DNA from 3 places in the Oceanobacillus sp. MO10714A genome. Region 3 is predicted to be linked to each of the others. Evidence: predicted binding sites of a transcription regulator. Region 3 holds the regulator's gene; each other region holds the start of a gene.

What was found. The regulator Rex, encoded in region 3, represses fermentation and respiration genes when NADH is low (regulators of the CRP and FNR family bind a similar motif). The targets are predictions, from matches to a motif close to TTGTGAAATATTTCACAA.
Region 1: the regulator Rex is predicted to act here: its motif matches at 5,844-5,861, upstream of SPD53_RS05040 (hydroxymethylglutaryl-CoA synthase).
Region 2: the regulator Rex is predicted to act here: its motif matches at 2,736-2,753, upstream of nadC (carboxylating nicotinate-nucleotide diphosphorylase).

What each region holds. Positions count from the first base shown of each region.
Region 1 covers NZ_JAXHDC010000004.1:53,153-61,393, forward strand. Annotated here, with positions in the region: gene moaD (molybdopterin converting factor subunit 1) at 1-194, opposite strand, end outside; gene fdhD (formate dehydrogenase accessory sulfurtransferase FdhD) at 245-1,057, opposite strand; gene SPD53_RS05025 (FdhF/YdeP family oxidoreductase) at 1,070-3,421, opposite strand; gene SPD53_RS05030 (hypothetical protein) at 3,681-4,154, opposite strand; gene SPD53_RS05035 (HesB/YadR/YfhF family protein) at 4,314-4,604, shown strand; gene SPD53_RS05040 (hydroxymethylglutaryl-CoA synthase) at 4,634-5,806, opposite strand; gene SPD53_RS05045 (NADPH-dependent FMN reductase) at 6,061-6,627, opposite strand; gene SPD53_RS05050 (hypothetical protein) at 6,800-7,237, opposite strand; gene SPD53_RS05055 (hypothetical protein) at 7,230-8,012, opposite strand; gene SPD53_RS05060 (hypothetical protein) at 8,030-8,241, opposite strand, start outside.
Region 2 covers NZ_JAXHDC010000045.1:12,372-20,612, reverse strand. Annotated here, with positions in the region: gene SPD53_RS16310 (TRAP transporter permease) at 1-797, opposite strand, end outside; gene SPD53_RS16305 (TAXI family TRAP transporter solute-binding subunit) at 828-1,835, opposite strand; gene nadC (carboxylating nicotinate-nucleotide diphosphorylase) at 1,870-2,706, opposite strand; gene SPD53_RS16295 (transcription repressor NadR) at 2,878-3,423, shown strand; gene SPD53_RS16290 (type I restriction-modification system subunit M) at 3,521-4,990, shown strand; gene SPD53_RS16285 (restriction endonuclease subunit S) at 4,983-6,170, shown strand; gene SPD53_RS16280 (DEAD/DEAH box helicase family protein) at 6,198-8,241, shown strand, end outside.
Region 3 covers NZ_JAXHDC010000039.1:7,197-15,437, reverse strand. Annotated here, with positions in the region: gene SPD53_RS15450 (hypothetical protein) at 1-67, shown strand, start outside; gene SPD53_RS15445 (hypothetical protein) at 242-643, opposite strand; gene groL (chaperonin GroEL) at 1,183-2,814, opposite strand; gene groES (co-chaperone GroES) at 3,037-3,321, opposite strand; gene SPD53_RS15430 (CPBP family intramembrane glutamic endopeptidase) at 3,766-4,482, shown strand; gene SPD53_RS15425 (hypothetical protein) at 4,534-5,502, opposite strand; gene SPD53_RS15420 (redox-sensing transcriptional repressor Rex) at 5,680-6,315, opposite strand; gene SPD53_RS15415 (ABC-F family ATP-binding cassette domain-containing protein) at 6,462-8,241, shown strand, end outside.

The DNA of each region.
Region 1 (8,241 bases), on a different contig from region 3:
CCTGACGTAATCGCGTCATCTTCCCTTGCATATTCTTCATTAATAGCCGTCATCACATCATGTAAATTCAGCTGTGGATAATTTATTTTAAGTTTTTCTTTCAATTGCCGGACAGTGATATTTTGTACTGGAATATCCAGATTCGACTTCCCAGTTGTTTCCTGTAATTCAGCAAATAGTAACACTTTAATCAAGTCACATCCTCCTTCATATCACAACTTATTACAAAAATGGTAGCACATGACTAATCACACCGCAAATAAGGGTCGATCCCGCGCACACGGTCAGGACGTGTATAAATATTCATCCGGTCGCCCCGCAAAAATCCAATAACCGTTATCCCAAGTTCATCAGCAAGTTTCACAGCAAGATCTGTAACAGCAGATTTGGACAAAATGATCCCAATTCCCATTTTTGAAATTTTCAGTAATACTTCTGATGAGACTCTCCCACTGAAGACAACAAGTTTTCCCCTTGCAGGAATGTTACCTTGGAGCATGGCCCCAAATACTTTATCAAGCGCATTATGCCTGCCAATATCTGTTCGGGTGAACAATAAATCAGTTGGTGTTGCAAGCGCCGCATTATGGACGCCTCCAGTCCGTTCAAATTCAGGCGAGCTATTCATCAACCCTTTCATCAATCGCATGCACTGATCAACTGTTACTTCAAGCTCACTAGTTATCGTCTTCGCCACCCGAGCATCACTTTTAAAATAAAACTGGCGGCTTTTCCCGCAACAAGATCCAATCATACGGCTGGAGTGATCAAATTGATCCGGTTGCACTGGTTTATGGAGTGCGATATGGGAGAAACCTGTATACACATCAACTTGGATCTCTTTTATTTCAGCAGCTGTACGGATGACCCCTTCCGAAGCAAGAAATCCGACGACTAAATCTTCCAGTTGACCCGGAGAACAAACAATCGTCGCAAACTCATGACCATCCAGCATCAAGGTTAAGGGAAATTCTGCCGCTATTGCTTCTGACACATTTTCTTGATGGGTTCCCTTAATCTTAATCGTCTTCCACCCTGGTTCATCGACAATGCTCATCGGAATCCCTCCTTAGCTTGGCTCCATTTCCAGCTCCTCGATCCGCTTCTCTTTATATTTCATATCTTTATGCGCATAGAAACTATCAGCCTTTTCCACAATAACAAGGGTTGTATATTCCGGTATCCCCGCAAATTCTTCATATACACCTTGCGGGATGACTACATTCCCCTCTGGCCAATGAAGTTCAATATTTCCGGCTTTAATATTTACGAACTTCGCTTGCCCTTTATACATGCCATATTGATTATAGACAACAATGGGATCTCCTTCCGCAACACCAAGTTCTGCTGCATCCAATTCATTCATCAGCACATCATCCCGGTCCGCTGCATTAAATGGATCTAGTTCGTCATATATCATTGAATTGAATTGTTTTCCTCTTCTCGTCGTTACATGAAAATGCCCTTCCGGCTTCCGGTGTTCGGGAATTTCCACCGCAATTAGATTACCTCTTCCGTCCGGTGTCGGGCATATTCCGTCTTCACAGAGCCAGGCTCCTCCCCACTGAAACAAATCGCCGCGATTCTTCAAATGCTGAATGCCGTCATAATTCGGCGCAGCTTTCGCAATTTCTTCTCGAATCTCAGCTGCGGATGTGAAATTGATTAAATCGCTCTCTTCCGGCTTAACGCGTTTCGCTAAGTCCACATAAACTTCCCACTCACATCTTGCTTCTTCAATCCGTGGTCCCTTAATCTCTGGTGAAAAATAAACCATCCGCTCTGTCGATGTTGAGGTTCCTCCTCCTTCTTGCTCATACCTTGTCATGGCTGGAAGAACAATGACCGCTTCTTTCGCATCGACTAAGGTAGATGTGTTGAAGATGATATCCTGGTGCACTCGGAGATCGATATTCGCTAAGCAACGTTCCACAAAATCCGGATTCGGCATCGTTTCCAGGAAATTACCGCCAGATAAATAATAGAGAGAAAGATGACGTTCATGATTTTCAGGAAGCAAAGCATTTTCCAAGGATACGCCGACAATATCACCTTGCCATTTCGGAATCGGGAAACCCCAAATCTGTTCGACCCGTTCCCGGTTGTCCTTATCCATCCCGCCACCAGGCAAGACAAACGGATCTGCTCCCATTTCTCCAGACCCCTGTACACCGGAATGGCCACGAATTGGCATTAACCCACAATGTTCTCTCCCTAAAAAGCCACGAAGTAAAGCAAGATTCGCTACCTGGGACACATTATCCGTTCCAAAGCGGTGTTGAGTGAGACCCATCGACCAAACAAATACGGCGGATTTTGATTTGGCAAGCAGTTGGGCTAATTCTAGCATTCTTTCTTTCGTAATCCCGGAAGAAGCCTCCAATGTTTCCCAATCGTAAGCCACCACCTTTTGCTTGAGTTCTTCCAGACCGTTTACATGTTCCGCAATAAATTCATGGTCAAGCGCAGAACCAGGGACATTCTCTTCCATTTCAAACCAATGCTTCATAATGCCATGCATAAAGGCAATATCACCGCCAATATTCACTTGATACACGTCATCCGCAATTTTTGTCCCAAATAAAGCAGATTCCGGAATCGATGGCACCCAGTATTCATCCATTGCAGGTTCATAGTACGGATTGATGATAATGATTTTTGTCCCTTTTCGTTTAGCCGCATACATATATTTCGTTGATACCGGCTGATTGTTTGCTGCAACAGATCCCCAGAAGAGCAGGACATCTGTACCAATCCAGTCTTTATAGTTACAAGTCGATGCGCCGACACCAACTGATCTCGTGAGGGCTGTTTTGGAAGGTGAGTGGCAGATTCGTGATGCATTATCAATATTATTTGTACCGAGAAAACGGGAAACCTTTGCTAGTGTATAATACACTTCATTTGTAATCCCTCTCGAAGTCGTATAAAAACCATATCGTTTCGGATCAAGCGACCGCATTTTTTGCGCAATCCGGTCAAGCGCCGCGTCCCAGGATAATCTTCTGAAACGATCGTCTCCCGGTTCCCGAATGAGCGGATACGGAATCCGGCCCAGCTTCCTCAGTTCGGTGCTCGAAAGCTTCTTTAATTCTTCTATATCGGAATGCAAGATTTCCTCCTTAATTGCGGGCATTGTGTTCAGACGAAGCACATTGAGACGAGTCGTACAAAGGTGTGGGCCTTTCAGCGTCTGATCCTGCAGGCCGGAAACGCCGAGTGCGCAGCCATCACAGACACCCTGCGTAAGAATCCTTGTAGCATAAGGCAGATTATCTTTATTTTCCCAAACTACTTTCATCGTGTCGCGAATATGGTGCGGCTTCACCTTCCCAAGCCCAAAAGGCACTTTACTTACCCAGAGACTCGGATCTGGTCGCTTCGTTAATTTTACCGGACCAGTATGTTTCGTTTTCCCCAACTTAACCCCTCCTCATCAATAATAAACAGATTTTTGTTTTATTTTCATATCACTTTTCAGTCTGAAACAGCTCGATATCCCATTAAAAACCCGTAAATTGTTATATACTTCGTTGATTCCGTGAGCTCAATATGATTCATCTGTTTTGATTTTTAGGTGCAATAATGTTGAGTTATAAATTAATTTACGAGTTTTCTATATTTTACAACAACAAAGCACATATGTAAACGCCTACAAACTCATGAAATCATACTGTATTTTAAAAAAGAACAGTATGAATGACGATAAAGTAAAATAATAAAAACCCGAAGGTAATATGTGCCCGTCGCTTCTTCACACTTGGAAAATATAATCGCAGCCATCCGGAAAGAACCATGCAGATAAGAATAATAATTGCACCAATTCCGCTCCACATTTTCATATTCGTCCATAAGAAACCAAACCGGTGTATAATGATGGTCGCATGGAGAATAATGAGAATAAGCGCCGTTGTACCAATCCAACGGTGAAACGGATAAATCCATTTCGAGATAGTTGCAAGCTTAATTTTCTTCTTTCGATCAGGAGTATTCCGGATAGTTGAAAAAAATGCATGCCTTGTCCAATTGAATAAGATCAAAAATAGACCTGCTAGTCCGAGTATGATATGAATGGGGAGATGCGCGTAATTATAATCCAGTGTAAGAAGAACAATGATGAATAGTAGCAGATTTAGGTATAGCCATATACTCATTCGAAACAACCTTCCTGTCAATTTCTATCTCATATCCTACCATCTTAACGCGCTTTCTGGCTAAATTCGTTATCTTTTCTTAAGAAATGGGAATATGATAGACTAAAGACAGGTCATACCTTTGAGAGGAGGATACAGAGATATCTCTGTACATACATCATGAAAATACAAGTATCAGATAAGGCACATCAGTGGTATATTGAGGAAATGGGCTTAGAAAAAGGGGACAGTGTCCGATTTTTTGGGAAGGTCTATGGAAAAACTGAAATCCACGATAATTTCTCCGTTGCAATTAATATTGACCGTCCGAATGATCCGTTAGTTACAGAAACAGTGGATGGTATTACGTATTTTATAGAAAAAAGCGACGACTGGTTTTTCAGCGGATATAACTTCCACGTTGAATATAATGAAGAACTCGATGAAGTGACCTACCATTTTGTAGAGTGAAAAAACTGAGACACGGAGTCTCAGTTTTTTTATTTAATACGGTTTACATAGATTCGTTTGTGATCTTCTATACCGGATAAATATACTGGAGCGGGATCATTTGCACGGTCAAACTCGGTTGACGATCCGTCTGCTGAAAGAGTTTCTTCAAATATCTCCTCATACTCTTCTATGCTTACTTCCTTACGTGCATGAAAGAGTTCTTCATGTTGATGAACATATAGGTGGTCTTGATAGTTTGGTTGCAAAATTCCAGTGAAGAACTCGCCGACAGCGCCGGAACCGTAACTATATAATCCAATTCGCTCGCCACCTTCCAAACTGTCATTCTTCTCTAAGAGTGAAAGTAAACTCAAGTACAAGGAACCTGTGTAAATATTACCGACTTTCCGGTTATATTGAATACTTGTCTCATAATTTGCTTTCAAACGTTCACTACCTGATTCGGTTGCTTCATCAAGAATCGTACGTAATGCCTTCAAGCCCATCTTCGTATAGGGTACGTGAAAACAGAGAGCTGAAAAGTCTTCTAAGCTACGTCCAGTTTGCTCTTTATACTTTTCCCACACGGTGTTGAAAAAGTGAATATATTGTTCGTTGGAGAATTTACCGTCGACATAAGCTATATCTGAGTAAAGTGGGCGCCAGAAATCCATAATGTCATTCGTGAAATATGTACTTTCATTTTCTAAAGCAAGCAACTTCGGATCCTTGCTAATAACCATTGCGACCGCCCCTGCTCCTTGTGTTGATTCACCAGGAGTAGCTAAACCGTATCTTGCAATATCTGCACCAATAACCAACACTTTACTTTCCGGGTTTAAAGCAATATGACCTTTAGCCATTTGAATTCCTGCGGTTGCACTGTAGCAAGCTTGCTTTAATTCAACAGCGCGCGCATAAGGATTCAAGCCTAATAAGTGATGGAGATAGACTGCTGCTGATTTGGAATGATCAATTCCTGATTCCGTGCCGAACAGGACAAGGTCAATTTTCTCCCTATCTTCCTCATCGATAACCTGTAAAGCAGCATTGGCAGCGAGTGTTACCGCATCTTGTGTAACTGGGGCAAGCGCCATTTCATCCTGGCCAATTCCAATTGTAAACTTATCCGGGTCAATCCCTCTTGCTTCAGCAAGCTTAATCATATCCACATAATAATGTGGCGCATAAAAACCAATCTTATCAATTCCGATATTCACTGCAATTCCTCTTTTCCGTATATATTCCACATCTATAAAGTGATGTTTTTCACATTTTATTTTTCGGCAATATTTAAATTTTAATATAAATTACTAGGATAAAGCAAACGAAATAGCGAATTAAAAACAAAGGCACAGAGCAGACATGACTAGCCCTGGAAATCTAAGTAAGCCTCAGCATTTTTACTTTAAAGTTTCCGATGCAAGAAAAGAAATCGGCTAAAGTGCGATTGTTTCTCTTTAGCCGATTTCACTTAAAATCCGTATTCTGCTTCTTTCGCTTCCCGGATATCTTTCAGCGCATCTGTTAATGAAACCGTATCCTCGATCAGACGTTCAATTCGGAAATGGATATCATCATTAATGATTTCTTTCCGGTAGAAATCTTTTTCTCCAATAAATACATAGGACTGGGTGAGTTGCCCTTTCATATATGATATAATCGGCTTGATTTGAGTTTCCGGGATTAAATAATGCTTCGACGAGCCTGCTGTAACGATAATGCTAACAACTTTATCCTGCAATGCCTGCTCTGGAAGCAGGTCAAATATATTCTTCAATGTGGCTGGAATCGAAGCTTGGAAAATCGGAGTTCCCACAACGATCGCTTCAGCCTCCATCAAGGTCCTTGTTACAAAGCCAGCATCCCCTGTATACTCCAAATAATTTCTCCCATCGCTAAACGGGATATCATAATCAGCCAAATCAAGCATAGTGACCTCGATGTTCGGATATTTTTCTCTGAATACCGACTCCACATGCTGGAGGGCTGTTCTCGTCTTTGAGCCGACGATTGACCCTTGCAGTAATGCCACTTTCATTAATGTCCACTCCTTAAATGCTTCATACATATTTACAAATTACGAATTGAATACATAAGTTAGTTACCTTTAATAAGTATTTTAAATAATATCGTTATGTAATACAATTGAAACGAACTGGGAATAGGAATCTTTCGTGGAACGCAAAAGAAGTGGAGCGTATGAAAACATTTCACTCCACTTCTTCAATTTCAAGCATAATATTTTCCATTTCGTTGACTGCTTCTTGAAAAATACGCTCCAATTCTTTTTCTACAGTTGCTTGCTTCTCTGGGTCCACCTCTGTAACTCCAATTCGTTCAGCGATATGCTTATCCATATACTCCCTTAGGGCTGCCAACTGTTTTTGCTTCTCGGCTTCAATAAATGTCTCCCACTCTTTTTCTACTTCCTTGATTTCTTCAGCGAGAACTTCTTTCAGACGTTCTGTCTGGATTGCTTGCTCTTCCTTAATTGCGCTATCTATTTCTGCAATCGACTGTTCCGTTTTGTCATCGAGCCAGCTCGTCAGAATTCCTGAGAGGGAGGAATCTGCAACAGTAGCAGTAAGTCCTCCGCCAAACAGGAGCATGATAAATAATGCGAGTGGGATCACTTGCTTCTTATTCATTAATACTCGATACAACGTCATCAAGTGCGGTTTTTGCTTCTTCTCCGAGTTGCTGGGCTGTTACAGTAATAAGCTCTTGTTGATTTGTAACGAGCGTTGTGACTACTTCGGTAACACTTTCACGAAGATCACGAATTGCCCAATCCACTTGATTGATTAGATTTCTAGTCGTAATTTCTTGGTTCTTAGACACTTCTGCTGCAAGAGTTTCCTGGGCCTGACGAATCGCTTCTTCCAGCTCTGCAACTGCTGCGTCCTTAGCCTGATGGATATCCGCTGCTAATTGTTTAATCGCAGCATTCCCACTATCTGCTGTGAATGCAATGAGATCATCTGTTGCAAAGTTTAGCGCATCATTCGCATTGCCTTGGATTTCTAAATATCCATCAAGGAACACATTATAAAACTCCAAGCCAATTCCAGCAAGAATCTCCTGTTTTTCTGCATCAATTTCTCCGATATGTTCAAGTTTCGCTCGGATAATTTCTTCCAATGTCTCTCCAGTTGCAAGCTCTCTGCTTAAATCAATATCAATGCCAGCCTGTGCTTTCAGTTGGTCATATTCAGCTTGCAGCCCCGGTAATCTGCTTTCCATATATGCTTCAGTATCAGCTTCCACTTCCGCAACAGACTGATTAAACAACCCATTGTACCAAGCACGAAGCTGCTCTCCCGCATGTGATGAAGCAAATACCGCTCCAGCACTCCAGACGACAACAACAGCAAGTCCAATCGAAATGATCTTCCCTTTGAATGATTTTAAAAATGATTTCACCTAATAACTCCCCCTTTTTATTTTTTTGATAATAATTCATCTAAAAATATTGCAATCTCTTCTTCCACTTCTACATGCATCTGCTCATTTCTCTCTGTTTCATAAGTAGCGTACACTTCTAATACCGATTGCTTTTCCAATAAATTATTTAATTGCGCTTCCAATCCCTTCCCGTAATTCCTTACTTCCGTGATAATCTGTGATTTTTCGCCATCCAACAACACCTCCA
Region 2 (8,241 bases), on a different contig from region 3:
ACTGGAATCGTAAAAGATCCAGTCGCAACAACATTCGCCGTTGGACTTCCGGAGATAGATCCGAAAAAGGCACTTGTTAACACAGCCACTTTCGCTGCGCCGCCTCGTGTTCTCCCAGCAATCGCAGTCGACAATTGAAAGAAAAATTCACCTGCTCCAGCCTGTTTTAAAAACGCACCAAACAAGAGGAACATAAACACGAAGGTTGCCGCTACCGAAATTGGAGAACCCCACAATCCGTTATAGCTGAAGGCGAGCTCATGCATGACGTCTGTAAAAGAAAACTCCCGGTGCTGCCAGATCCCCGGCAAATAATGCCCGAAGAAAATATAGCTAAAACCGGCGAGCACAATCGCAATAATCGGAAAGCCCATTGTCCGGCGGGCTGCTTCAATTGCTAACACGATAAATACAAGCCCGAAAAATAAATCAAGAGTCGTGAGCGGGTCCATAATTGGAATCCTTACAGCTATACGCTCCGCATGCATAGAAAAGTAGACTCCAGCTAGAATAACGAGGAGTACCGCTGTATAATCGATCCAGGTCGGATTCTCCGTTGTTTTCCCTTCGTGAGCTTTCCTGGAATAACCATACAGCAAAAAGGCGATTGCAAGAATACCAGATAAATGCACTGCCATTTGATTCAATGGATCTAATTTCCCCCAAATGACTGACCAAATTTGATAGACTGCAAGAATACAAGCAAGCAGTCTGAAGATATGTAAATGATAGGATGACAGCCGGCGACGGTACCCATACCCAAACCAGCCAGTTATACGTGCTTTTAGGTTCACCATTGAACAATCTCCTTTATCGAATGCTAAGCTTTAGTTATTTTTTAGCAGTCCTTTTTCTTTAAAAAACTTTTCCGCTCCTGGATGCAGCGGGAGTGCTCCAACATTGCTCATATTTCTTTTCGTTAACGCTTTAAATTCTTCATGAACGGTATCTAAAAAGTCTAGATTATTATAAATACTTTTCGTGACAGCATAGACTTCCTCATCGGAAACATCTTTGTGAACCATAAGAATTGCCGGTGTGCTTACCGTCCGAGCGTCTTCGGTGAGAAAATCATATGTGCCAGCAGGGATGGTGTTCGGTTCCATCCCTAAATTATCGGCAACGGTCTGAATCATTTCTTCATCAAAAGAAATCATGTTTAAATCTGTCATTGTCGCCGCTTCGATAATATTACTGGAAGGAGCGGATTCAGCATTCCCTGCCGCATCAAGTCTTCCGTCTGCCATCAGTTCAAAAGCCATCGAGCCAGAGAGGAAATCAACTGAACCACCCTCAGAAATAATATCTTCATAGGTTACCCCGTAAAATCTTAAAATTTCCCGGGTAATAACCTCGCCTGCCGAACCTTGTTGATTCACGGATATGTGGAGCGGACCATTTTCTAATAAGTCCTCAACCGAAGTCACCCCAAGCTCTTCCCTTGTAAAAAGCTGATAATAGTTTGCCGGTACAACGACACTGACGGCACGAATGTCTCGAAAGGCTTGATTATACGGCTCTAGTCCTTTATAAGCCGCATAAGCTGTCATTGAATAGGACAAGCCATAAGGAACTCTACCTGTTCCGACCATTAATGGATTTTCAATAATGCTTCCAGGCTCGACTGTTATAAATGATCCGCCATGCTCCCGGCGAATCGATTCGGCGATTCCCTCTGTAAACACCGCCCATGCTCCGCCAGTGCGTCCGCCTTTGATTGTTGTTGTAAGCTGCGTATTTTGTTCATTTGGTTTTTTAGAACTTGTTTCGCTTCCACATGCGACTAATAGTAAGAATCCAAGTAAGATTATGGACACCTTCCAAACGTTTTTCATTATGCTTCTCCTTGCTTGAGCCTTAGTTATTTTCTTATTCTTCTTTCACAAGTAAACTAATATCCAACGCCTTCACGGAATGGGTTAACGCACCGAGCGAAATATAGTGCACACCCGTCCCTGCATAAGTTGCTAGGTTTTTGAGATTAATACCACCAGACGCTTCCGTGATAATTGGGGACGGCACGAGCTTCGCAAATTCCTTCACTTCTTCAGGAGTCCGGTTATCAAACATAATCACATCGGCTTTTGCCTCCACTGCTTCAAGCACCGCTTCTTTATTCTCCGTTTCCACTTCAATCTTCACCGTATGCCCAAGCGCTTTTCGAGCCCTTTCGACCGCTTTTGTAATCGAGCCGGCATACGTTATATGGTTATCTTTAATCATAACGCCATCATATAACCCGTTCCGATGATTTTTCCCGCCACCGACCGTTACCGCATATTTCTCGAGCATGCGTAAGCCAGGTGTCGTCTTTCTCGTATCACATATTTGAATGGAAGAGTCATTCAGCGTTTCTACACATTGATTCGTTAATGTCGCAATTGCGCTCATTCGCTGCACAAGATTTAAAATAACCCGTTCCCCCGTTAAGATGGTCCGAACCGAGCCACGAACTTCCGCGATTCTCTCACCCCGTTGCACATAGTCTCCGTCTGTATAATGAAGGGAGATTTCTAACTTTGAATCTAGTAAATGATAAGCTTGTTGAATGATGTCTAAACCTGCAATAATCCCAGATTCCTTCGCGATAAAAACACCGCTTCCATTTTGCTCCGCCGGAAAAATCGCATGACTCGTCAGATCTTGATCGCCAATATCCTCCATAAAAAAGTCCTCTAGCATTTTTCGTAGTTTGATTTGATTCATTGTAAGTACGCTCCATTTTTTTGTTTTGGTTGTTAATCATTTCACATACATTGCATAAAAATAAGTAGAATGAGATAATCTGTATAGGTGTCATGACACCTATATTTACATAAAATCAATATAATAGCAAGGGCTAATTATAAGAATTTTTATAAATAAGGGGATGAAGACATGCAAAGTAAAGAAAAAATGTCATCCAGTGAGCGCCAACAACTGATTATAAATGAACTGAAGAAGTCGAAAGAGCCAATTACCGCATCCAAGTTCGCGGAAAAAGCGAATGTATCGAGACAAGTGATTGTGCAAGATGTGTCGATTTTAAAGGCAAAGAATGAGCCAGTTGTTGCAACAAGTCAGGGTTATATTTATATGGGCAATCAACCGGAAGACAACCTGGTGCGAAAGACAATCGTTGTGAACCATACGCCGGAACAGACGTTAGAAGAATTGTATATTATTGTCGATCATGGGGTGACCGTGAAGGATGTGAGTGTGGATCACCCGGTTTATGGGGATATTACGGCTTCGATTCGGGTTAGCAATCGAAGGGAAGTTGATCTTTTTTATGAGAATTTGCGGGGACCGAATGTTGCGCATTTATCTTCGCTGACGAACGGGTTGCACCTGCATACGTTGGAGGCAGATTCAATGGAGAAGATTGAGGAGGTTTGCTGGAAGTTGGATGAGATTGGGATTTTGGTGGGGACTACAAATTAAGACGATTTATAATCAATTCCACGGTAAGAGATAATAGTTTAGCTGGAGTTTATATAGTATAATAGTCATATATGAAATGAATAGAGGAGCATCAACTATGATTACAGGTGAATTACGAAGCAAAGTCGATAAGATTTGGGAATCATTTTGGACGGGTGGAATTACAAACCCACTTACCGTTATTGAACAATTTACATATTTACTTTATATAAAAGGTTTAGACGATCGTGAAAAAAGAGGAGAAAAGGATTCAGAGTTATTGGGAACCCCATATGAAGGGATTTTTCCTAAAGATCAACCTGAACTAAGATGGAGTACATTCTCACAAATGGGCCCAGAGGAAATGTTTGAAGTAGTTTCTCAAAAAGTATTTCCATTTATTAAAGGGATGGGTGGAGATGGATCTGCATATTCAGAGCACATTAAAGATGCCGTGTTTGTTATTCCATCGCCGGCTTTATTATCACGAGTAGTCGCAGGGATTAGTGACCTGCCGAAGACAACGAGTGCTGACAGTGAGGTTGATTCATTAGGGGATCTATACGAGTATCTATTATCAAAATTACAGAGTTCTGGAACAAACGGACAATTTAGAACCCCAAGACAAATTATTGATATGATGGTTGCGCTAATGAAGCCAACCCCGCAAGATACGATTGTTGACCCAGCGGCTGGTACGGCAGGTTTCTTAGTATCGGCTAGTGAGTATCTAAGAAAAAACCATGACGATTTGTTTTACACGAGGGACTTAAAAGAACACTTCCACAATACGATGTTTAATGGGTTTGAAATTGATACAACAATGTTAAGAATTAGTACGATGAATATGATGCTTCACGGGATTGATAACCCTAATATTCGCTATCAAGATAGCTTAAATGAGCAAAATAAAGAGCAAGAAAAATATACGTTAGTACTAGCGAATCCGCCTTTTACAGGTTCACTTGATTACGATGCAGTGTCAGATGATTTATTAAAAGTGACGAAAACAAAGAAAACGGAATTGCTATTCTTAGCTTTATTCTTACGCCTATTAAAAAAAGGGGGGCGTGCTGCCGTAATCGTACCGGATGGTGTTTTATTTGGAGCATCAAATGCCCATAAAGCTATTCGGAAAGAAATATTGGAAAACAATAAACTAGAAGCTGTTATTAGTATGCCGAGCGGAATATTTAAGCCATACGCAGGAGTTTCAACAGGAGTGCTCATCTTTACGAAAACAGGGTCTGGTGGAACGGATCACGTTTGGTTTTATGATATGGAGAGTGATGGGTTTTCACTAGACGATAAACGAAGCCCAATTGAGGCGAATGATATTCCGGATATTATTGAGAGATTCCACAATTTGGATAATGAAAAGGAAAGAAAACGTACAGATAAATCATTCTTCGTTCCTTTTGAAGAGATTAAAGAGAATGATTATGACTTGTCGATTAATAAATATAAAGAAGTTGTGCATGAAGAGATTGAGTATGAAGAACCACTAATTTTAATGAGGAATATAAAACAGTTAGAAAGTAATATTGCAATTGAGTTAGATAAACTGGAGGAGCTCTTAAGTGAATAATGAATTTGTAGATTTATTGTCAGTGTGTGATTTTCAAGGAGGAAGTCAACCACCAAAAAGATTATGGTTACAAAATCCTGCAGAAGGTTATGTTAGGATGCTACAAATTAGAGATTTTACACAAAGTTCAACAAAACCTGAGTACGTTCCATTAGATAATAAACTGAAGCTTTGTGAAAAAGATGATGTCTTAATTGCTAGATACGGAGCTTCTGTTGGGAAAATACTAACAGGTCTACAAGGAGCTTATAATGTAGCGTTAATGAAATGTATTCCAGATACATCTTTACTATTGAAGCAGTATTTATACTACTTTTTGCAAACAAAATACTTTCAAAAATTAATCAAAAACGTAGGAAGTAGATCCGCACAAGCTGGCTTTAATAAGAATGATTTAAAAAAAATTAAAATATTTTTACCATCGATTAAAAAACAGGAATTAATTATAAAAATTCTAAACACATGTGAGAATGTAATAACAAACAGACGACAACAAATCGAAGCTTTATCAGCTTTAAAACAAAGTATTTTCGTTGATATGTTTGGGACAGTTAAAACAAATAATTATAGTTTTAAAAAATCAAAGTTAGGAGATTTCGCTTTACTTGTAACTAGTGGTTCAACACCGAAGGGAGGAAGCACATCCTATTTGAAAGAAGGCGTTCCACTAATTAGAAGTCAAAATGTCTTGTGGAATGAGTTGCGATTAGAAGATGTAGTTTTCATCTCAGAAGAAACCCATAAAAATATGAAAAGAAGCCAATTGAATAATCGGGATGTATTATTAAACATTACTGGTGCATCAATTGGAAGAAGTGTTGTATATAGAGGGGCAGATTTTGAAGCTAATGTTAATCAGCATGTATGTATCATACGACTAAATGAGTATATTAATCCATACTATTTATCTTATTATTTTGCTAACGAGGAGTTTCAGAAAAATGTAGTTAATAAAAATATCGGTGCTACTAGACAAGCTTTTAATTATACTCAAATCAAAAATTTTGATATTTTAGTGCCTGATTTATCTTTACAAAATGCCTTTGAAGATAAAGTTAAGCAAGTCGATAAATATATTAATTTACTATCAAATAGTTTAGAGCAAATGAACTTATTATATGATTCTATTCTCCACAAATCCTTCAACGGCGAACTATTTAAAGAAGGAATGAAAGTATAACTGAAGAAACGAAAGAAGGTGCTACAATTGACCAACTTTGAATTTCTAAAAGAAAAAGACCAATACAAATCCTTTTCAAGTGCTTGTCTTGAAGCAGAGAAAAGTTTACAAATCAGCCCTGCTACGACAGCTATTTTGTCGAGGAGGGCTTTAGAGCTTGCGGTCAAATGGACGTACAGCTTTGATGAAGGATTAAAACTCCCTTACGATAATCGTTTATCAGCATTAATCCACGAACAAACATTTAGAGATATCATTGATAATGACCTCTTCCCTTTACTTCGCTATATTGTGAAATTAGGTAATGTTGCTGTGCATACAAATTCTAATATTTCACGAGAAGAAGCAATCACTTCTCTACGGAATTTGCACGAGTTCGTGAGTTGGATTGACTATTGTTACTCCGTTGACTATACAGCTAAACCATTTAATGAAGAAGTATTATTAACAGGTAGCGAAACTCGGAAGCGCAAAGAAGAATATCAAGATCTATTCGAAAAATTAAGCGCGAAAGATCGTAAATTAGAAGACATGATAGCTGAGAACGAGAAACTTAGAAAACAAGTTACAGAGACCCGTATTCACAATCAACAGGAAAAAGATTATGACTTTAAAGTGGACGAGATCTCCGAATATGAAACACGGAAACGTTACATTGACATAGATTTGAAGTTGGCAGGTTGGACATTCGATAAAGATATTTTAACTGAATATAAAGTAGCAGGAATGCCTAACTCAAAAGGTGTCGGATATGTTGATTATGTGTTATTTGAAGATGACGGCAAGCCTCTAGCTCTTATTGAAGCAAAAAGAACCACAGCTAGTGTAAATCAAGGAAAACAACAAGCAAAGCTTTACGCTGACTGTTTAGAGAAAATGCATGGTCAGCGCCCAATTATCTTTTTAACCAATGGTTTTGAATCAATAATTTGGGATGACACAGAATATCCAGATCGAAAAGTATCAGGTGTATATTCTAAACCTGATTTAGTAAAGCTAATGGAACGTAGGCAGTTAAAACGTTCGCTACAAAACATTGAAATAAAAGATGATATAACGAATCGGGCGTATCAAAAAGAAGCCATTATAAATGTGTGTGAAGCATTTGAATCGAAACAACGCGAAGCCCTACTTGTAATGGCGACGGGATCGGGAAAAACAAGAGTTTCTATTTCGATTGTAGATGTACTCGTACGTCATAACTGGGTAAAGAACGTATTATTCTTAGCCGATAGAAAAGAGTTAGTAAGACAGGCAAAAAATTCCTTTAATAATTTAGTACCATCACTTAGTTTATGTAATTTACTAGATGATAAAGAGAGCCCAGCGTTATCTAGAGTAGTATTCTCTACCTATCAAACAATGATGAATGCAATTGATGGAACGAAGCGTGAGGACGGGAAAATTTTATTTACGCCAGGGCATTTTGATTTAATCATTATCGATGAAAGCCATCGGAGTATCTATAAGAAATACCGTGCTATCTTTGATTACTTTGATAGCCTCCTCGTTGGATTAACGGCAACTCCTAAGGATGAAATAGATTTCAATACATACGAGATTTTCGGTCTTGAATCAGGAAATCCGACATATGCTTATGAACTTGAACAAGCAATTGAAGAGAAGTATTTAGTCGATTACAGAACAATAGAGTCTGTTTCTAAATTTATGGAAGACGGAATTTATTATGATGATCTATCCGAAGAAGAAAAGCAAATGTATGAAGAGACGTTCGATGAGGAAGAAACATTCTCTGATTATATCAGTGGTTCTGCGTTAAACGAGTGGCTATTTAATAACCATACAGTTGATCACGTGCTGAATGAACTAATGGAAAAGGGAATTAAAGTAGCTGGAGGAGACCGAATCGGCAAGACGATCATTTTTGCTAAGAATGCAAAACATGCAGAGCATATTGTCGATAGATTTAATCATTTGTATCCGCATTATGGTGGCAAGTTTTGTCAACAAGTGGACTATAGCATTAAGTATGCTCACTCCATCATTGATGACTTTAAAATGAAGGATTCTGAACCACATATCGCCGTGTCAGTTGATATGTTAGATACAG
Region 3 (8,241 bases):
TATTAAAAGAGGGAAACGGAACTTTTACTTTGACTATATAGCGGATTTAGTACCAAGGAAAAAATAAATCTAATCCAAAACTGCAAACCCCACCCCGGGATTTGCTGTTATTTTTTTAGAGATTATTAAAAAGTCCAGTGAAAATGACACTTCGCATATCTAAGTTGGCTAAGGCTGTTTTTAGTCGGCCTTCCTCTCATTCATTTCTTGCGCGTCGGAAGTTCGTGGCGGTGCGCACCATTTATTCTTGCGCTTTTCTAAACAGCTCCTCCACTTCGGAAAACTTTTCCTCATAGGTTTCTTGATTAATATCATACAAATCAAAGTAGATATCCCCTTGTTCATCTGAAATATCTAAATAGCTTTTCCTAAATTCCTTGCTAAAATCAAGATAAATATGTTGTTCTAATATTCCTTCTTCATGAAGATATTTTAATGTATATTTTAAATTCTCACTTTGTCTGTACGTTTTTTCTTTTTGAAAACTTATAATTGGGTATTTTTCAGAAAATTTATCGAAAGCATCAAGAATTGCAGTTTCAAATTGTTGGCTCAGATTGTCTGAGATAAGCTTTTTTCCACCTTTTTGAATACCAGAATAAATAAAGTTAGTTAGTAAATTTTGTATCATAGGATTCGTCATTAATTCTAACACTTTAATCACACTCTCTTATATTAATATTTAATGACATTTTATCTTACATTCTTTAAATAATAATCTCAAATTTTTCCCTTACTCGCTTTTGCAATCATCTATTATTATTCAATTATCCATTAGCAGGATATATATGGGTTAGTGTTCTAAATCTTTGTAATGGTGCAGCATTCTCAAGTAGTGCATATTGAAGCTCATTACGTAGAGAGAAAAGAAGATTAATTAAAATAGAATGACTTTATGCATAGATTGACAAGAGTATAAAATTCCTCATTCACTAAGACATACGTATGCCTCTTTTCTTGACATGGCCACAATTGACTTGGAAGAAACTATGGATAGATTTGGTCATACTCCAGAAAGTAACAACAAGAAATATTTATCTCGCGTTACAAAGCAATAGAAAAAAGAGGCTTCTCAAAAGTTTGATCAACTTATGAGAAGCCTACTACTTTAATGTATCGAATGTTAGCCAATCATTCTCATTTAACTCAAAAACCCTTATATATCAAGATGTTAGACGGCTATCACATCATGCCGCCCATTCCACCCATACCGCCCATATCAGGCATTCCGCCGCCAGCGTTTTCTTCTGGCTGGTCAGCAACTACAGCTTCAGTAGTCAAGAACATAGCTGCTACAGATGCTGCGTTTTGTAGTGCAGAACGTGTAACTTTTGCAGGGTCTACGATACCAGCTTCAATCATGTTTACCCAGTCGTTTGTAGCTGCGTTGAAGCCGATGCCGTTTTCTTCGCCTTTCAAGCGCTCAACGACGATGGAGCCTTCAAGACCTGCGTTGTCTGCGATTTGACGAACTGGTTCTTCGATTGCGCGAAGTACGATATTAACACCAGTTGCTTCGTCACCTTCAAGCTCTAGTTCGTTAACTTTCTTGTAAACTTCAAGAAGTGCAGTACCTCCACCAGCAACAATTCCTTCTTCTACTGCTGCACGTGTAGAGTTCAGTGCGTCTTCGATACGAAGTTTACGTTCTTTCAATTCTGTTTCAGTTGCAGCTCCTACTTTAATTACTGCAACACCGCCTGCTAATTTCGCAAGACGCTCTTGTAGTTTTTCTTTATCGAATTCAGAAGTAGTTTCTTCTACTTGTGCACGGATTTGTGCTACGCGGCCTGCGATTTGGTCTGGGCTGCCAGAACCTTCAACGATTGTTGTGTTTTCTTTTGTAACAACAACCTTAGCAGCGCGTCCAAGTTGTTCGATTGTAGTGCTCTTCAAGTCAAGTCCTAAATCTTCTGTAATTACTTCACCACCAGTTAGTATAGCGATGTCTTCAAGCATTGCTTTACGACGGTCACCGAATCCTGGTGCTTTAACCGCAACTGCGTTAAATGTTCCGCGAAGTTTGTTCACAACTAATGTTGCTAGTGCTTCACCTTCTACATCTTCTGCGATAAGAAGTAATGGCTTGCCTTGTTGAACAACTTCTTCAAGAACTGGTAGTACTTCTTGGATGTTACTGATTTTCTTATCTGTAATTAGGATATATGGATCTTCTAGAACTGCTTCCATTTTATCTTGGTCTGTTACCATGTACGGGGAAGCATATCCGCGGTCAAATTGCATACCTTCTACAACGTCAAGCTCTGTATTGAAACCTCTTGACTCTTCAATCGTGATCACGCCGTCTTTCCCAACGCGCTCCATCGATTCAGCAATTAGCTCTCCTACTTCTTCATCGTTAGCAGAAATTGCTGCAACTTGTGCGATAGACTCTTTGTTCTCTACAGACTTGGAAACATTTTTTAATTCTTCTACTGCTGCTTGAACAGCTTTTTCAATACCGCGGCGGATACCTACTGGGTTTGCACCAGAAGTTACGTTTTTCAGTCCTTCGCGGATCATTGCTTGTGCAAGAACTGTAGCTGTTGTTGTACCGTCCCCTGCTACATCGTTCGTTTTAGATGCTACTTCAGATACGAGCTGTGCACCCATGTTTTCGAATGCATCTTCCAGTTCGATTTCTTTTGCGATTGTTACACCGTCGTTCGTGATTAGAGGTGCACCGAATTTCTTATCTAATACAACGTTACGTCCTTTTGGTCCAAGGGTAACTTTCACTGCATCTGCTAATGTATCTACCCCACGAGCTATTGCACGACGTGCGTCTTCACTAAATTTAATATCTTTTGCCATGGTTACATTTCCTCCCTAAATTCTATTATTAAAGGTTGTTCAAAAAGTCCGGTAAAAATGACACTTTGAGAAAAAGAGGTTCTACTAAAACCGTCCACGTCCCGTGCTAGTGTCGGTGTTGCAAAACGAATCGCATACTTAGCCGACCTCGGTCCTTTTATCCTCCTTTTTGAACACTCTATTGATATATGTTTTAAGTTTCTTAAGTATAAGTTAATTGAGTTATGAAATAACAGCTAGAATATCACTTTCTCGTAGAATCAAATATTCTTTCCCGCCGTATTTCACTTCTGTTCCAGCAAACTTAGAGAAAATAATGCGGTCTCCTTCAGACACTTCCAGTGCAATCTTTTCACCACTGTCTGTTACACGGCCAGAACCTACTGCTACTACATTACCTTCTTGTGGTTTTTCCTGTGCAGAGTCTGGAAGTACAATTCCGCTTGCTGTTGTTTCTTCTTGCTCTACAAGTTCGATAACAACACGATCTCCTAATGGTTTAATCATCTAGAACTCCTCCTTGATTCTAAAGTTTTTATATTTTTGTTAGCACTCACTTCGCTCGAGTGCTAACTCCAATTATTATAATAAGTAATAAGTCAAAAAAATGCAAGCGATGTATGTTTAATTTTTGTGATTTTCTATTTTTAACTGGAAAAGGAGCTGGAAATAGATATTAATAAGGATTTGAACATATAATTGGGTAAAGATAAGAATGTAATGGGACAAATGCTCTGACCCCATGTCCCGATTTATGTTAAAATACATTTATGTGAATTTATCACGGATTAACGGTCTGTAATAGCCCCACTTCTAAACATGAGGGAAACCCGATATGTGAAGGTGGGGGATAAACAGTCCGTAAATCCCTGATTCTGTTCAACCAACATTCAGGGGGTAAAGAACGCCCACTGAATGAAGTTTCACTTTATATAGAAGGAGTCGTTGGGTTTGCCGAAAAGATATTGGTATGTGATTGTGACGTATTTGGTTATGCAGTTTTCCGCCCTTCCGGTAGCGTTGTATATGGAATTATATTTCCCCGAAAGTTATTCACAAAATATGATTTATTGGTCGATTTTTAGTTTTACTGCTGGACTGCTCGTTACGTTATGGCTAATGAGGCCAGACATGAAAATGCCAGCACACCGGGATGCTTCCCCCGTTTCTTCCGTTATCCTTTGGTCCATATTTGGGGTGTTTCTAGCCTTCTTTGCTCAAACAATTGCAGCAATGATTGAAATCTTTATTTTCGGCATCCCAGCAGGATCGGAGAACACAATGGGGATTATGGAATATGCCCGGGCAAATATGCTCTTCATTTTGATTCCAGCAATTATTGCGCCAATCCTTGAAGAGATCATTTTTAGAAAGATTATTTTCGGTAGTCTCTATAAGCGCATGAACTTCTTTTTCGCCGCTATACTATCAGCACTCGTCTTTGCTGCTTTTCATGTAGACTTTTCCCATCTTCTTATGTATACAGCAATGGGACTCGTATTTGCTTTCCTTTATGTAAAAACAAAACGGATTATCGTTCCGATTATCGTCCATGCAGGGATGAACTCTTACGTTGTTTATAAGCAGTATAACTTAACACCAGAAGAAATCCAAAAAATGATTGATCAGCTTGAACAGTTGCAGACAATTTTGTTGAGCTGGGTATGAAAAAAAGCGGGATCCTGACGGACTATTCAAACGTCATCTCCCGCTTTTTTATTATATTTCATTTAACATCGTAATGATTTCATCCGTATCTTCAATCATTTCTTCCATTACCGTATAGCGTACAAGATATAAGTCCTCATCTTTAACGAAAATGCGGCCGATTTCTTCTTGATTTGGTTCTTTTGCATCCCCATCTACACGGAATTGGTACATGACTTCACTTTCCGTTGCATAGAGACGTTCAAAATCAAATTCTCCTGTTGTCATATCTTGTAAGCTTAGCTCCAGCACATCAATGAAATTCGCAAGCCCGCTTCGTTCATTACCATCTTCATAATAATCATAGGTGATGATTGCACTGTAATTCCCTAAGGTTTCCGCAACCGGAATGTATTCAGCGGTTGCTTCCCCTTCCGCTTCATCATAACCGGCAAGCATCCATTCTTCCTCATCAAAAGGAGTAGGAAGACTAGAAATTACTTCCACATAATCTCCAGTCATCTCAACCTCTTCTCTTTCCTCAGGCAGTGGATTGACTTCGAAGATTTCCGACTCATAAATTTTCCATTTACCGTCGTCTGGACGAAGAATATGTTCTCCTCTTGTTTCGTTGTTCTCGAAGTCGCCTGAATCTTTTTCAATCGTACGTTGTGTATAGTGGACGACAGCTTCATCCTCAGATTGTTCTTTCATCTCAAGATCTGCCAACTCGATATCCAATGAATACTCAAAGAACTCAGTGATCGTCTCCTTTGTTGATTCATAAGCAGGAGATTCCCCGTGAATTGTCTCCATATAACCGTCCAAGTCCTTTGCCATCAACGCTTCAACATTATCCTCAAGGACAGCAAAAAATACATCCTCCCCTGCTTCAACCTCTTGCTCTGATTCCGTTTCTTTCTCCTCTGTATTATTCGAGCAAGCTGCTAAAAACAGACAGGAGAGTAAAAGCAATACTCCTGTCCATATTTTACGATTCAACACGTTTTCCCACGCCCCTACTATTTTCTCCCGTTTCACTATCTTTCTTGTTTCTTTATCACGTATTAACGGTCTGTAATACCCCCACCTCTAAACATGAGGGAAGCCCAATATGTAAAGGGGATAAACAGTCCGTAAATACCTGATTCTGTTCAACTAACATTCAGTGGGAGGTAAGGAATTCCCCACTGAATAAAGTTTCACTTTATGTGTGCTCTATTTTGATTGCAATGGATAATGCTTCAAAAAGTAAACAAGTGCCTGTAGTTCAATCGCTAAATCGATATGATGAACGCGCACATCTTCCGGTACTGTAATACGAACAGGTGTGAAGTTCAAGATTCCTTCAATCCCTGCTTTAACTAATTTTTCTGTAATAACATCAGCTTCCGATACAGGTACAGTGAGGATCGCGACAGAGATTCCCTCAATTCTCTCCATCATTTCATCTATCCCGTAAACTGGAACACCCCCGACAATTTGACCGATTTTCTCTTCATCACTATCGAAGGCCATTTTGATTTGGATATTATTATTTTTCGTAAAGTTATAATTTAAAAAGGCGGTACCTAGATTACCGACACCGATTAAAGCAACCTCTGTCGTTTCATGTTGGTCGAGTGTACTGCGGAAAAATCCGAGCAAGTATTCGACATTATAGCCGTAACCTTTCTTTCCTAAAGCGCCGAAGTATGAAAAGTCACGACGGATTGTAGCGGAGTCAACTTTGATTGCTTCTGATAGTTCCTTTGAAGAAACCCGTTTTTTCCCTTGTCGATTCAGATTATTTAAATAGCGATAATATAACGGAAGCCGCTTTGCTGTTGCTTGTGGTATTTTGTTTTGTCTCATATCTGTTCCTCATTTCATTAATAACGATAATAATAGTTATACTTATGTCTATTCTACCAGAAAACGAGCGAAATGTCGTGATTATTTTCACATATAATTTCCTTCTTCTGCTTTTTGCGTTACAATACATATAATGGGGTGAATGTATGATTTTAATGCAAATGAATGGACTTTCGAAATCCTTTGGTTCGGAAACCATTTTATCAAATGTAAAACTTGAAATTAAAGATCTTGATCGAATAGCAATTGTTGGGAGAAACGGGGCTGGGAAATCTACTTTATTAAAAATAATGGCCGGCGAACTTTCTTATGATACCGGGGAACTTATTAAGCCGAAAGAACTTACTATCGGCTACCTTTCACAACATATGGAATTAAAATCCGGCAAGACAATCTGGAATGAGCTTGTCACCGTATTCGACCATTTAAAACAACAAGAAGAGAATTTACGGAAGATAGAAGAGAAATTGCAAGATACTGAGAAGCTTTCAAATGATGAATATCAAAGTTTACTATCAGAGTATGATCGCCTGCAGCACGCTTACGAGACCGGTGGCGGCTATACGTATGAAGCTGAGATTAAGGCAGTATTGAATGGACTCAATTTCCAGGACTATGATTACCATACAATGATTAGTGAACTTAGTGGCGGCCAAAAAACAAGGCTCGCTCTCGGCAAGCTGCTCCTGCAAAAGCCACAACTCCTGCTTCTTGATGAACCGACCAACCATTTAGATATTGAAACATTAGGCTGGCTCGAATCCTATTTAAGCGGGTATCCAGGAGCAGTTGTCATTGTTTCCCATGATCGCTACTTCCTTGATAAAACCGTATCCCTCGTCTATGAAATTTCAAGACATGAGACGAAGAAATATCACGGGACATATAGTAAATTTCTCGAACAAAAAGCAGCCGACTACGAACGGGAACGGAAAGAATTTGAAAAGCAGCAAACAGAAATTAAACGGATGGAAGATTTCGTCCAACGTAATATCGCCCGTGCCTCTACTACGAAACGGGCGCAAAGCAGACGGAAACAGCTTGAACGAATGGAACGGGTGAACAGACCGCTTGGAGACGAGGCTTCTATGTCCTTCTCTTTCGATATAGAAAGAAGAAGTGGAAATGATGTCTTGAAAATAGAAGACCTTTCCCTCCGCTATCCGGATGAAGATGAATATACCTTCAAGCAAGCAAACCTCCGCCTCACCCGCGGCGAACGGGTTGTCCTTATTGGACCGAACGGGGTTGGTAAAACGAGTTTACTTAAGATTCTTATCGGCAAGCTCCAGGCAACGAACGGGTCCTTTGAACTGGGGACAAATGTGAAAATCGGCTACTATGATCAGGAACAGGCGAATCTTTCCTCCAATAAAACAGTCCTGCAGGAATTATGGGATGAATACCCGCTTGTAATGGAAAAAGATATCCGCACGGTACTAGGCAATTTCTTATTTAGTGGAGATGACGTTTTAAAAACGGTCGATCAGTTAAGTGGTGGAGAGAAAGCGAGGCTCGCCCTGGCAAAACTAATGATGCAAAAGGCTAACCTGCTTATACTTGATGAGCCGACAAACCATCTGGACATCGACAGTAAGGAAGTGCTGGAAGCAGCATTAATGGACTATCCTGGTACAATCCTCTTTGTTTCCCATGACCGTTATTTCATTAATCGCATTACAGACCAAGTCGCGAAAATGAGCAAGAACGGGATTAAAGTATACCTAGGGGACTATGATTACTATCTTGAAAAAATAGAAGAAGAAAAAGAGTTCATTAAACTTTCCAAGGAAAAAACGGACAAGCCAAAGATCGATAACAGACGCAGGAGCTTTCAGGAAGAAAAACAGCTGCAAAGTGAGAACAGAAGAAAAGAAAGAAAAATAGCCCAGCTTGAAGTAGCAATTGAAGAAAAAGAATTGGATA